DNA from 3 places in the Streptococcus sp. ELY_125 genome. Region 3 is predicted to be linked to each of the others. Evidence: predicted binding sites of a transcription regulator. Region 3 holds the regulator's gene; each other region holds the start of a gene.
What was found. Region 3 encodes Rex, which represses fermentation and respiration genes when NADH is low (regulators of the CRP and FNR family bind a similar motif). Its sites were predicted from a motif close to TTGTGAANTANTTCACAA; they were not measured.
Positions count from the first base shown of each region.

Region 1: the regulator Rex is predicted to act here: its motif matches at 1,215-1,232, upstream of adhP (alcohol dehydrogenase AdhP).
Region 2: the regulator Rex is predicted to act here: its motif matches at 3,636-3,653, upstream of adhE (bifunctional acetaldehyde-CoA/alcohol dehydrogenase).

Region 1 is NZ_JBZFUM010000009.1:96-5,709, forward strand. Features, by position in the region: gene AC4HAL_RS05060 (HAD family hydrolase) at 298-1,143, shown strand; gene adhP (alcohol dehydrogenase AdhP) at 1,261-2,283, shown strand; gene AC4HAL_RS05070 (polysaccharide deacetylase family protein) at 2,717-3,622, opposite strand; gene AC4HAL_RS05075 (hydroxymethylglutaryl-CoA synthase) at 3,630-4,796, opposite strand; gene AC4HAL_RS05080 (thymidylate synthase) at 4,990-5,614, shown strand, end outside.
Region 2 is NZ_JBZFUM010000025.1:41-5,654, forward strand. Features, by position in the region: gene def (peptide deformylase) at 209-823, opposite strand; gene AC4HAL_RS09320 (Crp/Fnr family transcriptional regulator) at 1,066-1,719, opposite strand; gene AC4HAL_RS09325 (MFS transporter) at 1,811-2,983, shown strand; gene rpsO (30S ribosomal protein S15) at 3,128-3,397, shown strand; gene adhE (bifunctional acetaldehyde-CoA/alcohol dehydrogenase) at 3,789-5,614, shown strand, end outside.
Region 3 is NZ_JBZFUM010000007.1:70,059-75,672, forward strand. Features, by position in the region: gene AC4HAL_RS04620 (PTS fructose transporter subunit IIABC) at 1-1,383, shown strand, start outside; gene radC (RadC family protein) at 1,548-2,231, shown strand; gene AC4HAL_RS04630 (gamma-glutamyl-gamma-aminobutyrate hydrolase family protein) at 2,228-2,923, opposite strand; gene AC4HAL_RS04635 (redox-sensing transcriptional repressor Rex) at 3,007-3,645, opposite strand; gene AC4HAL_RS04640 (DUF1831 domain-containing protein) at 3,779-4,126, opposite strand; gene AC4HAL_RS04645 (cysteine desulfurase family protein) at 4,129-5,244, opposite strand; gene AC4HAL_RS04650 (ribose-phosphate diphosphokinase) at 5,248-5,614, opposite strand, start outside.

The DNA of each region.
Region 1 (5,614 bases), on a different contig from region 3:
TTCTGTCTAGCTTAATTTTACAAATTGGGAAATGTAGTATCGTATTTAATGGATTTTTGACTTGTTTGGAAAGAGAAGTCTAAGGATCATAGGATAGTATCAGTTTTTAAAAGAAAGAGCCTATCTTTGCTGCTGGATCTCCATTATAATAGGTGTGGTGGAGCAGAATTGAACTTAGCCTAAATCTTTGAAAAAGTTAACAGACTTCGCAATCCAAGGTTTTCGTCCAAGTTCATATTTTCTCAGTCGAATTTTTAAAGCCTTTGGTATCTTAAATCTTAATGGAGGAGCATGTTTATGAAGCAAAAGGTCATTTTTTTAGATGTGGATGGAACCTTAGTAGACTATGAGAATCGCATTCCTAAGTCTGCCATAGTGGCTATTCGCCAAGCAAGAGCTCAGGGACACTTGGTTTATATGTGTACGGGACGTAGCAGAGCTGAGGTGCAGCCTGAACTGTGGGATATCGGCTTAGACGGTATGATTGGTGGTAATGGTTCCTACCTAGAACATCAGGGACATGTTTTAATGCACCAACTAATTTCTGAACAAGACACGCATGCTATTGTCGATTGGCTACACGAGCGTGGTTTAGAGTTTTACCTTGAAAGTAATAACGGTTTATTTGCTAGTGAAAATTTTAAAGAGGTAGCAAGACCGGTGATAAGAGCCTATGCTAAACGCAAGGGGGCAAGGGAGCAAGATGTTGCTAACTTGGAGGCTGAAGATGCCCTCCACGGCCTAATTTATGGTGATCGACTTTATCGCAATGATGTTAATAAAATTAGTTTTATTTTGTCTTCCTATCAAGATCATTTAGATTCCAAGGCAGCCTTTCCGAAATTAAAAGCAGGTACCTGGGGAGGCAGGGGCGAGACAGCCCTTTTTGGCGATTTAGGAGTAGCTAATATTGATAAGGCCCATACGATCGATGTCCTTTTGAATCACCTGCAGCTGACTAAGGAAGATACCATTGCTTTTGGAGATGCCAAGGTAGATATTCCTATGTTAAACTATTGTGAAATTGGGGTTGCTATGGCCAATGGTGGACCTGAGATTTTAGCGATGGCTGATATGGTGACTGAGGATGTTGAAGAAGATGGTCTTTATAAGGGATTTGAGCGTCTGGGCCTCTTGTCTTAGCAGAATTTTGGTAGCTCCCGCTTGGTTTGCAGAAAATACTTGACAAGATTGTGCAATAATGTACAATATTCTTGTAATCGATTTCAAAAAAATTAATCGCACATAGGAGGAAGCGAGATGAAAGCAGTTGTTGTTAACCAAGCATCAAATGGTGTTGAGGTTGTAGATCATGCTTTACCAACAATTGGACATGGTGAAGCACTGGTAAAAGTTGAGTATTGTGGAGTTTGCCATACAGACTTGCATGTCGCTCACGGAGATTTTGGACAAGTGCCCGGACGTATTCTGGGTCATGAAGGTATCGGTATCGTCCAAGAGATTGGAGAAGGTGTCGAATCGTTAAAGGTTGGCGATCGTGTCTCTATCGCTTGGTTTTTCGAAGGATGCGGTCACTGTGAGTATTGTACAACAGGACGCGAGACGCTCTGTCGCTCTGTTAAAAATGCTGGATACAGCGTTGATGGAGGCATGAGTGAATATGCAGTTGTTACAGCTGATTACGCTGTCAAAGTTCCAGAAGGTTTAGATCCTGCTCAAGCTTCATCGATTACCTGCGCAGGTGTGACTACTTACAAAGCTATTAAAGAAGCGGGCGCAGCCCCTGGCCAATGGATTTGTATCTTTGGTGCTGGTGGCCTTGGTAATCTAGCTGTTCAATATGCTAAAAAGGTTTTCAATGCACAGGTTGTTGCTGTGGATATTAACCAAGATAAGCTCGATCTCGCTAAAGAATCTGGAGCAGACATTATTGTCAATGGTAAAGAAGTTGGCGATGTTGCTGCTTATATTCAAGAAAAAACTGGCGGCTGTCATGGTGTTGTTGTAACAGCTGTTTCAAAGGTTGCCTTTAATCAAGCTATCGACAGCGTTCGTGCGGGCGGTACAGTAGTTGCTGTAGGTCTCCCATCAGAATATATGGAACTTTCTATTGTTAAGACAGTTCTTGATGGGATCCGTGTTGTTGGTTCACTCGTGGGAACACGCAAAGATTTGGAAGAGGCTTTTGATTTTGGTGCACGCGGTCTAGTGGTACCAGTCGTTGAAACAGTTGAGGTAGATACAGCACCTGACGTTTTCGATGAAATGGAAGCTGGTAAAATTCAAGGCCGCAAAGTTCTCGATTTCACCAAATTGGCTTAAGCGTCTGAACCTGAGGGTAAAGGAGTACTTGTATATCAAGCATACGGTGTCATTCGACTCTACTTCTCTGCCGGGAATTTTCGCCAAGCAAATTGGCTCTTTATATCTTAAATAATTTATCGAGCTGCCTACTGTTTTATGACTAGATAAAGCCCTGAGGCAGCACCTGCCCATTTTTATATAGATGAAAAACGCTCTATTGTCCCCTTTCAAAGTAGACTAGCAATCCACTTTGGAGAGTGGTTCGCACTGGAGTGTTTTTTATGATCTTAAACAAGCGCGATTTATCAGAAATAGTTGGGACAACAAGCTGAAAAAAACTAGGATAAACAAGATAGCGGTACTGTCCATCTGTTTATCCTAGTTTTGTTAAGTAAATCAGTAATGATTTCTCCGTTTATAATAAAGGAAAGAGTACCTGTACCCTAAGTCTTTACCATGAAATTGTGGATAACAGCTCCTCGGCCGTTGTTGTCGGCAGGATACGAACGCGATTAAGAGTATAAAAACCGTTATCGGCACTGGCTAACCCTTCATTGGTTGTTACCGCCATTTTATATCCATCTTGTTCAGCTAATGACTGAGTAGTGTCATTGTAACGTCCAGAAGGATAGGCGAGTGCGACCGTTTCTTGATCTAGAGTTTGGTCCAGCCATCTTTTGGATTCACTGAGTTCTGTGTCTTGAGTATCCTCGGCCGTTGCTGATAAATCGGGATGGTTCACAGTGTGACTTTGAAAGGACATGCCGTCTGATTTCATTTCCTTAATCTGGTCAGTAGTTAAAAAACCTTCCTTATCAATATAACTGGTAATGATATTATCGGTGCCGTGGGCCCCATACTGTTTCATAATATTGTAGGCATTTACAAAATCCGCATCTCCATCGTCAAAAGTTAGCCAGACAATTTTTTTGTTGCCATTAGGTAAAACGTTTTCTGATAGCGCTTTGTAGGCTTCTTCAGGAGTCAAAAAGTAATAACCAGCCTCCGATAGTGCTTTAATATGACTTTCGAAGGTTGAAGGATCAACAATGAGATTGGCACTGCCTGCTTCAGAAGAGTCCATAACATGGATGGCATGGTACATCAAAATAGGAACTTTGATAGCTTCATCTTGCTTTTCCCAATTGACCTTGGTCCTGTTAGACTTTCTTGCTTCACTAATCTGTTTAGGAGTCTTAGCTGTTTGCTGACTCTGTGTTTTTTCCGTTTTTAACAACTGACTGGGTTTGGAGCTGTGATTCTTTACCATAAAGGCCACAGCCCCAAGAATAAAAACAAGGCAGATAATAGCTAGCAAGTTGCGGCTAGTGTGATTATGACGATTTTTAGCAGTCATTTTTTGCTTATCTCCTCTTATAGCGACGTTGATGTTCGACAATACTATCAAGAACAAAGGTATGGGTATCATAATCTATAAATGAAGCATTGCCATCCTGATCAAGCTCAGCCTCCTCAAAGAACATCATTTCGTACTCAGGGACGCTGATAAGTTTACGTTGATCAAGCTCTTTTTGCTGGCTGTCCCCCAGCATGTTTTTAAAACCATCAACAAGATTTCCGCTAAAAATCTCTGAAACCGCACCGGAACCGTAGCTGAAGAAGCCGATGCGATCACCAGCTTGTAAAGACTGAGCATTTTCCAATAGTGATAGGAAGCTAAGATAGAGCGAGCCAGTATAGATATTTCCCACCTGTCTGCTATAATGAATGGAACTGTCAAAATGCTCTTGCAATTGCGCCCGTACCCTATCATCAAGGGTTTTGTCCATCAATTTATTAAGTCCCTTGTTAGCCAGTTTAGGATATGGAATGTGAAAGCAAAAGGCTGCAAAGTCCTCTAGACTGAGATTCTGCCGTTTTTGGTATTCGGTCCAGACTGTCTTTAAACTGTCTAGGTATTGTTTAGTCGAAAACATGCCTTGAACAAAGGGGGTTACAGAATAATTGGGACGCCAAAAGTCCATAACATCGCGAGTTTGAGCAATATTATCGTCATTGAAAGCGATAATTCTAGGTTGTGCCGTTACCAGCATAGCAAGGGCACCGGCGCCTTGGGTCGGTTCTCCTGATGTTTTGATGCCATACTTGGCAATATCACTAGCAATAACGAGCACCTTAGACTGTGGATTAGCTGAGACATGCAGCTTAGCATAGTTAAGCCCTGCTGTCGCACTATAACAAGCTTCCTTCATCTCAATGCTTCGGGCAAAGGGCTGAATACCTAATAAGCCGTGTACAAAGACTGCAGCAGCCTTACTCTGATCAATACTGGATTCACTGGCGACAATGACCATATCAATGGTTGCCTTGTCTTCATCCGTCAGGATTTTTTCAGCAGCAGCGGCGCCTAGAGTGACAATATCCTCTGTAATAGGAGCAATACTTAAACAATCCAGCATTAATCCAATCGAATATTTATTAGGATCGGTGTTGCGAGCTGAGGCTAAATCAGCCATAGAAAGCTGATATCTGGCTGTCGCAAAACCAATCTTATCAATTCCAATGGTCATACATCTACCTTCTATTTGCAAGTTTAATATGATTCTATTGTAACATAAATGACATGAAAGCTCTGAAGGAAAAACTTAAAGCCTCTTCAAATCACTCCTAAACATAGGTTTTTAACTAGCTAGGTAGCAGCTATTGGCTTTTTTGCTTAAAATTCGCTAGAATATGAAGTAATAATTATTTTAAGGATATACCATGACAAAAGCAGATGATATTTTTAAGGACAATATTCAAAAAATTATGACACAAGGGGTGCTTTCGGAGCAAGCCCGTCCCAAATACAAGGATGGACGAACCGCTAATTCAAAATATATTACGGGCTCCTTTGCTGAATATGATTTAGCTAGGGGAGAATTTCCAATTACAACCTTGAGGCCAATTCCAATAAAATCAGCTATCAAAGAAATTTTTTGGATTTACCAAGAGCAGAGCAATGACCTTACCATATTAAACGATAAGTATCACGTTAAATACTGGAATGATTGGGAAATCGGAGATACGGGTACTATCGGTGAGCGCTACGGTGCTATTGTCAAAAAGCACGATATTATAACTAAAATTCTCAAGCAGCTCGAAGAAAACCCTTGGAACCGCCGCAATGTCATCAGTCTTTGGGATTATGAAGCTTTCGAGGAATCAGAAGGCCTTCTTCCTTGTGCTTTTCAAACCATGTTTGATGTTCGGCGGGTAGATGGTGAAATCTACTTGGATGCCACCCTGACTCAGCGTTCCAATGATATGTTGGTTGCTCATCATATTAATGCTATGCAGTATGTGGCCCTGCAGATGATGATTGCGAAACATTTTGGCTGGAAAATAG
Region 2 (5,614 bases), on a different contig from region 3:
TATACGATAAGACTGTATAAAAAGCCCTCGCTGGGATTAAACTCAGCGAGGGCTTTTTGGGTGTGTGTCTACTGCAGTAGGTGACTTATCTTAATATCTAGACATAAAAAGTAGTGGGAATAAGATGAACAGCGTTCATCACATGAGATGAGATCCGGGGAACCTTTTGAGATTGGAGAAAGAGGGTAGGACAAAAGTCCAGATTCTTTTACTCTATAATCAGCATCCCTTCCTTGATAGCGAAAGGGTCTTTTTCGTTGATACGGTCGTAGAACATAATCCCGTTAGTGTGGTCAATCTCATGTTGAACAACCATGGAATTATAGCCGCGCAATTTTATCTTTTGTTTATCGCCATTTTTATCGTTATATTCAACGGTTACGCGCGAGTGCCGAATGACATAGCCGGGAACCTCACGGTCGACAGATAGGCAGCCTTCCCCGTCAGCCAAAGCCGCATCCTGAACAGAGTGGGAAAGGATTCTCGGATTATACATAATCTCTTGGAGGCTATAGGGCTGAGCTGGTGGATTGCCTTCCTCGTCTTCTGGATTTGGCACCAAAACAGCGATGATTCGTTTGGAAATATCTAGCTGAGGAGCAGCGAGGCCAACGCCTCCACGCAGTCCCATCTTTTCGGCCATCACTGGGTCTTGGGAATTTTTAAGGAACTGCATCATCTTTTCTCCCAGAATAATATCCTCATCTGATAGGGGCAGTTCAACCTCAGCTGCCTCTTGGCGCAAGGTCGGATTACCCTCGCGGATAATATCAGACATATCAATCAAATGACTAGGTTTGATAAGTTTATCTTGTATAGACATGAAAATGTGAACCTCCTTCAAGAAAAACAGCCCCTTCTAGCTAGAGAAGGCGGTCTTTCTGACTCTTTTTAGTTAAATGAAAACCAAAACCAGATATGGCGTCAAAGTCAGCGCTAAGAAGCTAAATTAAGGCAAGAATTTTAATATCAGCCATATAGTTTTGAATTTCAAAGAATATTATGCTTGTGCCTTGATAAGATTAGTATAGCACGAAAAATTTTAGAAATAAAGCTACCAATCTGCTAGTTCTGAATCACTAGACTTTCTAACTCCAAGCGTTCTCGAATACGGTACGTTTTAAAAGCAGTCCTTTCAATGATTCCCTGATCCAGAAGCTGTTTGACCACCCGTCCTAAATGACGATAGGAGGTTCCAAAAGCATCAGCCAAGACACTGAGCTGCAGCTGGAAAAATCCCTCCTTTTCATGGCTCAGAATGTAGGTTGCTAAACGTTCCTTGACGGAGTATGAGATATTGGTTGAAGAGATAATGTTTTGCTGTTCTAATTTTTGGGCCAGCTGGCGGCCAATCTGATAGAGCAGGAGTGGATCTTGATAAACCTGCTGCCGATTCTTGAGCGGCAGTTGAACGACTCGGCTGGTTTCCAGAGCAATGACTGACGATACACTATCTTGATTGCTCATCAATTCAATATCGCCAATTAATGTAGGCTTGGTCTGCGTTTCTAGGATATGTTCTTTGCCGTTAAAGAGTCGCCTGACAATCTTTATATGTCCTTCGATAAAATAAAAAAGGTGCCCCAGTGTCTGCCCTTGCTGGCAGATGGCTTGCCCTTTCTTGTAGGTGACCAGCTGCAAGTGACTGATATAGTGCTCAGGAAAGATCTGATAAAGCTTATATTTTGTTAAATAGTATTTTAGTTGATTATCTGCCACCCTAGCCTCCATTTTAGGACGGATGTCCTATTTTTTAAGTCCGCTTTTCATTATACTGGAGAGGTTAAAGTTTTTCAAGAATGGAGTTAGCATGAAATTTACGATGGAGAAAATCAGCCTTCTGGCCTTGTCCTTGATGCTGGTATCAACCTATGCCATTTCCCCAGCCTTACCGGCAATGATTAAAGCTTACGGGAGTCAGGGTATCAGTTCTGATAAAGTAGAGTTATTAATTTCTTTACCCTCCTTTGCCATTATTGCTGTTTTGCTGATGACGCCTTGGCTGAGCCGCCTTTTATTTGAGCGCTTGACGATTGTAGCGGGCCTCTTATTGCTGTCCCTAGGTGGTATATTTCCCATTTTTAATCAAAATTATAGCTTAGTCTTTTTGTCCCGCCTAGTTTTGGGGGTTGGTATCGGTCTTATCAATGCGAGTGCTATCAGCATCATCAGCCAGCGTTTTACGGGGCGAGAGCGTATTAAAATGTTGGGATTGAGGGGATCCGCAGAAGTGCTAGGTTCTGCTCTTTTGACCTTTATTGCTGGTCAGCTTTTGACGCTGTCATGGTCGGCTGCCTTTGCTATCTACGCCTTGGGATTTATCATCATGGGTCTTTACCTGCTTTTTGTCGGTCCAGATAAGTCCAGCCAAGAATCAGATTTACCTAAGGAAAGAACCGCTCCCAGTTCTCCTCTCTCTTGGCGGCAGCTAATCTATATTCTCTCCCTTGCTCTTTACGCTGGCTTCGTTATTTTAATCAATTCTGCTAACACCCTGCGTATTCCAGTGATAGTGTCTGCTTTTAGGCTCGGGACTGCCCAAGATGCCAGCTTGATACTCAGTTTGATGATGCTGATGGGAATTGTAGCAGGTGCCTTGTTTAGTAGTCTGGTTGTCTATTTTAAACGGTCTCTGCTGACTCTTGTTCCTCTTGTTTTAGGGCTGGGTCTCTTGGTAATGTGGCTGTCTCACAATCTTTTCTTCCTTAGTTTAGGCGCTCTGCTGACTGGCTTTGTCTACAGTTTAGGAGTGACCTATGTCTTCAACCTCCTGTCGGAAACGATCCCTAAGCAACAGCTGCATACAGCTACGACTCTAGTGCTGCTGGGCTGTAATCTTGGCGGAGCCTGTGCCTCCCTAGCTCTGCGTGTAATCGCTTATCTGACACCTTCACTGACAGCAGCCTTTGCTGTTTTGGGTTTGCTCAGCCTGGGATTAGCGACCCTGCTGTTTCTAATAAGGCATGTCAAACCTGTAAACTAGCTCTATATGCCAATAATCTCGTATGGTTGACGCTGTCTGGCTAATTTGTTAGAATAGAGAGGTCGCAAAGACAAACTAACTTCTTCTTGGTTGTAGGAAGGCCAAAACCTACCACTCGGATGAAGCAATAAAAGGAGAAAAGATATGGCAATTTCAAAAGAGAAAAAAAATGAAATTATTGCTCAATATGCTCGTCACGAAGGTGACACTGGTTCTGTAGAAGTTCAAGTAGCAGTGCTGACTTGGGAAATCAACCACCTCAACGAGCACATTCAGCAGCACAAAAAAGATCATGCAACTTACCGCGGTTTGATGAAAAAAATCGGTCACCGTCGTAACCTTTTGGCCTACCTTCGTCGTACTGATGTTAACCGCTACCGCGAATTGATTAAATCACTGGGACTTCGTCGTTAAGATAAGGTCTTTGATCTAAAGATAAGGGTTGGGCAAAGTCCCAGCTCCTTAAAAAGTGGCTGTCTTATTCGAACCCTAACTTTGAGATAGACGCTCGGACTCTCTAGAAATAGAGGGTCTTTTTTTAACTATTTACTAAGTCTGGTCATGTTTTTGTGTCTAAACAGCTTTAAAGATGGGGCCCTAAACCACTATCGAAGGTGCTGGATTTGTTTGGCTAAAGTGCTATCTCAAAAAAATGTGATTTTTTTCACAAAAAAGCTTGACATTATTCTAAAATAAGGTAAACTTAATAAGTGAAGAAAGTCACAAACTTTTGAGAGAGTAAATTTCCAAAAAGTTTCCGAGACATTCTTTTTAGAAAAACACTAATCATTTGGAGGAGACCTTAATGGCTAAAGAAACAAAGGTAGCAGCAGAAAAAGTTGAAGAACTAGCGCAGGAATACACCAGTTCCCTCATCGACAAAGCCTTAAAAGCTGAGCAAGAATATGCGACCTACACCCAAGAACAGGTTGATAAAATTATTGCAGCGATGGCTCTTGCTGGTTCAGAAAGTTCTCTGCAACTGGCCAAAGAAGCTGTCGAGGAAACGGGTCGTGGTATCGTTGAAGATAAAGATATAAAAAACCATTTTGCTACTGAAAATATTTACGAATTAATTAAACATGAAAAAACAGTAGGCATTATCGGCGAAGATAAGGTTAAAGGTCAGGTTCACATTGCGGCTCCCCTAGGTGTTATTGCGGGGATTGTCCCAACAACAAATCCCACTTCAACAACCATGTTCAAGAGTTTGGCAGCCTTAAAGACACGCAATGCTATTGTCTTTGCCTTCCACCCATCAGCTCAAAGTTGTTCTGTTCATGCAGCTCAAATTATGTATAAAGCTGCCATCAAGGCTGGCGCACCTGAAAATATTATCCAATGGATTGAAACACCTTCTATTGCCAACACAAACGCCTTGATTACCAATAAGAAAATTGCTGCAATCTTAGCAACAGGCGGCCCTGGTATGGTCAATGCGGCTCTTAAATCAGGTAACCCTTCAATGGGGGTTGGTGCTGGTAACGGTGCAGTCTATGTTGATGCGACGGCTCATATTGACCGTGCTGTCGAAGACCTTCTTATGTCAAAACGCTTTGATAACGGTATGATTTGTGCGACAGAAAACTCTGCTGTTGTTGAAGCTCCAATCTATAAGGAATGGCTCAAGAAAATGCAAGAAAAAGGTGCCTATTTGGTGCCTAAGAAGGACTACAAGAAACTGGAAGAATGCGTCTTCAATGACCATCATGGAGTTAATGGACCAGTAGCCGGTATGTCTGCCCGCTGGATTTGTGAGCGCGCTGGTGTGGATCTACCAGAAGGCAAAGATGTTCTCTTGTTTGAATTAGACGCCAAGAATATCGGTGAAAAGCTGTCCTCTGAAAAGCTATCCCCTCTGCTTTCTGTATACAAGGCTAAAGACCGTGAAGACGGTATTGAAATTGTTGAAGCCCTTCTTGACTACCAAGGTGCTGGACACAATGCGGCAATTCAAATTGGTTCTCAGGCTGACCCATTTGTAGCTGAATACGGTGATCGCGTAAAAGCGTCCCGTGTTCTGGTCAACCAACCGGATTCCATCGGTGGTATCGGTGATATTTATACGGACGCCTTGAAGGCAAGTCTGACATTGGGAACAGGATCATGGGGGAAAAATTCATTGTCACACAATCTATCAACTGGCGACCTCTTGAATGTTAAAACAGTCGCAAAACGTCGTAACCGCCCTCAATGGGTACGCCTGCCGGAAAAAACTTACTATGAAAAGAATGCTATTTCCTATCTACAAGATGACTATGAACCAATGCGGCGTGCTCTGATTGTAGCAGACCCTGGTATGGTACAGTTCGGTTTCGTTGACACGGTTTTGGGGCAATTGGCGCTTCGCGATGAAAAGGTAGTTACCTCTCTTTATGGCACGATCAAACCAGACCCAACTCTGGGACAAACGATTGAAATCGCTAAGCAAATGCGCGACTTTAAGCCAGATACTGTTATTGCTATCGGTGGTGGTTCAGCTATTGATGCGTCTAAGATTGCCCGTTTGATTTATGAAACATCATTGGACCGCGAGCCAGACTTCTTGGATAGCTATGAGCAAGTCAGTGCCTTCTTCCTTGAGTTGCAACAAAAATTCATCGATATCCGTAAACGTATCGTTAAGTTCAA
Region 3 (5,614 bases):
GAGATGGGAGTTACCGTTCGTGTTGAAACGAATGGCGCGTCCGGTGTCGGTAATGCCTTAACTGCAGATGAAATCAAGCGTGCCAAGGGTGTCATTGTAGCAGCCGATAAAGCTGTTGAAATGGCTCGTTTTGATGGCAAGCAACTGATTTCTCGACCTGTTGCCGAAGGTATTAAGAAACCTGAAGAACTGATTAACACCATTTTGGACGGTAAGGCTGAAACATATACAGCAGCTCAAGGCGAGGCAACTGCTTCAGCTGATGAGGGCGAAAAGCAAGGGCTAGGTTCGGCTTTCTATAAACACCTTATGAGTGGAGTATCACAAATGCTGCCATTCGTTATTGGCGGTGGTATCATGATTGCTTTGGCTTTCTTAATTGATAACATCCTTGGTGTCCCTCAAGACCAGCTTGGTAATCTTGGTGTTTACCACCAATCGGCCGCCATCTTCAAGCAGATTGGTAATGCCGCTTTTGGGTTTATGTTGCCAGTGCTAGCAGGTTATATTGCCTATTCGATTGCTGAAAAGCCTGGTTTGGCCTCAGGATTTGCAGCTGGCTTCATCGCTTCTAATGGGTATGCGATCAATACGGTTGCTTATTTCTCAGGTAGCAAAGCTGCTCAAAATCCTAACTTAATTCCATCTGGTTTCCTAGGTGCCCTAGTTGGTGGTTTCATTGCTGGTGGGGTAGCACTTTTACTTAAAAAGTACGTCAAGGTTCCTCGTTCTTTAGAAGGTATTAAGTCTATCTTGCTTTTACCCTTGCTTGGTGTTGCTATTACAGGATTCTTGATGCTTCTAGTCAACATCCCAATGGGAGCCATTAATACTGCTCTCAATAACTTCCTAGAAGGCCTGTCAGGTAGTTCTGCCGTCTTGCTGGGCCTTATCGTTGGAGCTATGATGGCTATTGATATGGGTGGACCATTTAATAAGGCAGCTTATATTTTTGGGACAGGGACTTTAACTGCAGATGCTCTGTCCAATGGTGGTTCAGTAGTTATGGCGGCTGTTATGGCTGCAGGTATGGTTCCACCACTTGCCGTTTTTGTGGCAACTCGTATCTTCCCTAATAAATTTAGCCAAGAAGAACGCGATTCTGGTTTAACTAATATTGTGATGGGACTCTCCTTTATCACTGAAGGTGCCATTCCATTTGGCGCAGCTGATCCAGGACGTGCTATCCCAAGCTTTATGGTTGGTTCTGCCCTTACAGGTGCTCTAGTTGGTCTTTCTGGTATCAAACTGATGGCTCCCCATGGTGGTATATTTGTCGTTGCCCTAACGACTAACTGGTGGCTCTACCTTGTTTACGTTGCTCTTGGTGCAGTAGTGTCCGGTATCATCTTTGGCGCTCTTCGTAAAGAACAAGGAGCCTGAGACTTTCCTTATAAAAATCCTCGTTGAAAGGCGAGGATTTTTTCTTTAAGTTAATTAAGGCTCTCAGTGAGAATGATTATGTGGGTCCTATTTTTATGGAATCAACTATGCTAAAATTCTCTCTTCTTTTTTTATCTTACGAATTAAAAGGTAGGAGGAACTTTATGTATACTATTGAAATTCATCAGGATACTTTACGTCCCCGGGAGCGTCTATTAGCTCAAGGGGCAGAACAGTTGAGCAATCAAGAATTATTAGCAATTTTATTGAGAACTGGGACTAAGCAGCAGCATGTTTTATCCTTAGCCAATAATATTTTAGAAGCTTTAGATAACCTAGCAGATTTTCGGTTGCTATCTTTGGAAGAATTACAGGCAATTTCTGGTATTGGTCGTGTGAAATCCATTGAAATTAAGGCTATGTTAGAATTTGCTAAAAGAGTTAACCAAGCTGCGAACACTTCGGGCGAACGTATTATTTCCAGTGAGCAGCTAGCAAAGAAAATGATTGCTGATTTAAGGGATAAACGTCAAGAACATCTTGTTGCTCTTTATTTAGATACACAAAATCGTCTGATTAAGCAACAAACAATTTTTATTGGCAGTGTCCGTCATTCAATTGCTGAGCCAAGGGAGATTTTGCACTATGCCTGCAAGGTTATGGCAACTTCAGTTATCATTGCCCATAACCATCCGTCTGGACAGTCTAACCCTAGTCAGCATGATATCACCTTTACGAAAAAAATAAAACGATGCTGTGATGATCTGGGGGTAGAACTCCTAGATCACATCATCGTTGGTTCAGGTAGTTATTATAGCTTTCGAGAAGAAACGGACCTTATTATTTAAAGTTCATTGACAAAATAGTTGAAGAGTTCCTGATCGGCTTTTCGGTTACCAATAAGCAATTCCGGGTGCCATTGCACACCCATGAAGTGGATGTCGGGGTGATTAGATTCAACGGCCTCGATCGTTTGATCGTTTGGATCTTCAGCAATAACATCCAAAAAAGGAGAAAGTTCCTTGATACTTTGGTGATGAAAAGAATTGATAGAGCTTTGAGTACCATAAATCTCAGCTAACCTAGTATGATCTTTAACCGCCATATCATGATAGAGGTAGTCTGACGGTTTATCTTGCCAGTGATTCTCTATTGCTTGATTGAGACTGCCTCCCAATGCAACATTCATCAGCTGGGTGCCGCGACAGACAGAAAAAATAGGTTTTTCTTGACGAATTGCCTCATCAATAATCGCAAATTCAAAATCATCTCGACGCCGCAAAAAATCATTATCGCTAGCTTGATTCACTTCGTGATAAAAGTCGGGATCCACATTTTGACCGCCGATTAAGAGGACTTTATCAACCATAGAGACATAGGGCTTGGCATCTTCTATTTTTCCAATAGGGAATAAAAGCGGGAGACCGCCGGCTTTTTTGACACCCTCAACAAAGCCTGTTGGAGCGTAGCTCCAAGGAATATCATCATTGGGATTGGGTCTTTCATTAGTAGTAATGCCGATAATAGGCTTTGATTTCATAGGCAACCTCCTAGATAAGAATTGGGTAACATAAGTCGAAAATAGGATCGGGGTTCTGGAACAGTCATGTCAATGTTAGGTAATTATTGGCTCTGATTCATAAAATACAGGAGGGTTTGTAACTCACTAGTTAAATCAACATACTGGACAAATACGCCCTTAGGAAGACTAAGGTTAACAGGTGAAAAGCTAAGAATACCTTTGATACCAGATTGGACTAATTGCTCTGAGACCTCCTGCGCCTTAACACTGGGAACTGTTAGAATGGCGGTATGGCAGTCAGCACCATCCAAGCGATCTTTTATAGTCGAGATACCATAAATAGGAATATCGTCATCGGTTTTTGTGCCTACAAGTACATTATCATCGGTATCAAAAGCCATAATAATCTTCATTTTATTGCGTTCATGGAAGCGGTAGTGGAGCAAGGCTCGCCCCATATTCCCGCAGCCTACCAAAGCTACATTTGTGATAGAGTGATCGTGAAGAATATCGGCAAAAAAATTCATTAATTTTCTAACATCATAGCCAAATCCTCGGCGCCCTAATTCTCCAAAATAAGAGAAGTCTCGACGAACGGTGGCAGAGTCAATCCCAATCGCTTCAGCAATCTGCTTAGAGCTAGCTTTTTCAATATTTTCAGCATAAAAACGTTTGAAAGTTCTATAGTAAAGCGACAAACGTTTGGCCGTAGCCTTAGGAATAGATTTATCAATAGCCATAGAAACTATATCTCCAATCCTTTAGAGTTCAATACTACCTTAATTGTAGAACAAGTTTGTGAAAACTGCAACAAATTAGTGATAAAAAAATCCTATGGTTATCATAGAATTCTTTTATCGATTCACAAAAAGACTAAATCTCCGTTTTAGTGAACACATCGCGCTCAACCAAGCTATCCATTAAGAAATAGAATTTATCTTGAATAATACACGTTTTATCCGTCTTAAAAATGTTAACCTGCCGCAAGCCAGACTGATCCGTAATAATAAGTTTGAAAGATTGTAAGTCCTTATTGATCGTAATTTTAAGTGGGAAGCCGTTGCCAGAATTTGGAATTTCCTCCAAAAGGCGATTCAGTTCGTAGTGGCCTAGCTTGTTCTGGGTAAAGGTCATATCACCCAAGGTGTACTTCTTAAGATTAGGGTTAATAGAGTAGCTGTAGTGACAATCAGGAAGATAGATCGTTTTTTCAAAAGCCATAATTATTTGATAAGCTCCTTTATTTGATGGGCTAAAAGCTGTAGGTCTTCAGCTGTATTTAATTCTGAAAGACTAATGCGAATAGATTCTTGTAATCTTGGTGAATCAGCTCCGTACAGAGCTGTTAGAACATGGCTAGGATCGACTGTACCTGCAGTGCAGGCAGAACCAGTCGAAACTGCAAATCCAGCCAAGTCCAGCTGTGTTAGTAACAGTCCATTATTGACATTAGGAAAGCCAATATTGATGACATGGGGCATAGCAGTATTCCCACCGTTTAGGTAATAATCAAGGCCTTCTATCTTGGATAAGAAGATTTGACGCAGTTGACTGACCTTTTGGAAATTTTGTTCTAAATACTCTTGGGTTTCTCTAAGTGCTTGAGCCATACCAGCGATACCAATTATATTTTCAGTGCTGGCCCGCTTCTTATTTTCTTGTTCGCCACCATGCAGTAGGCTATCTATATAATGAGGCTGTGCGTAAAGGAACCCCACCCCTTTGGGACCATGAAATTTATGGGCAGAAGCAGAAAGAAAATCGATACCCAGCTGTTCTGGAATAATTTTCACCTTGCCTATAGCTTGAACAGCATCAACATGAAAAACAGCTTGGTGATCTACTAAAATTTTACCGAACTCAGCGATGGGCAAAAGAGTGCCAGTTTCATTATTAGCAAACATGGCACTGACTAATATAGTGTCCTCGCGCAAGGCCTTAGATAGGGAATTTGGTGTAATCTGACCGTTTTCATCTGGCTGTAAGTAAGTAACTTCAAAACCAAAGCGCTTCTCAAGATATTGCATGACATGCAAGACAGAATGGTGCTCAACAGCGGTTGTAATAAGGTGTTTCCCTTTATCTTGGTTGGCCAGAGCATAGCCCTGAATCGCCATATTGTTACTCTCAGTACCGCCAGATGTAAAGATAATTTTATTAGCCTGACTACCTAAATACTGTGCAATGACATGACGGCTATCCCTCAGTAATTGGTTGGCCTGCCGCCCGTAGGTATGAATGCTGGAAGGATTTCCAAAGGTTTCGGTCATCACTTTTGTCATAGATTCGATAACACCTGGGGTTAGTGGAGTTGTCGCAGCATTATCGAGATAAATCATTTGTTAAACCTCACTGTCTGCAGTGTAAGTAAAGAGTGGACTGAGTGGTTGGTGGTTATGGATACGGGTGATGGCATCTCCAATCAGTTTGCTAGCTGAAATATAGGTGACGTTACTGCTGATTCTCTCTTTAGTTACAACAGAATCAGTAACAAGAATTTCTTTGATCGGAGCAGCCTCTAAGATATCAGCTGCTCCACTAGCAAAAAGACCGTGGCTGGCTACAGCATAGATTTCAGAAGCTCCCTCACGTTCAACGATTTTAGCCGCCTCGGCAAAAGTTTTACCGGTATTTAGGATATCATCAATAAGAATAGCTTTCTTACCGATAACTTCACCAATGATGTAGCCTTCTTCACGCTGGGCATCA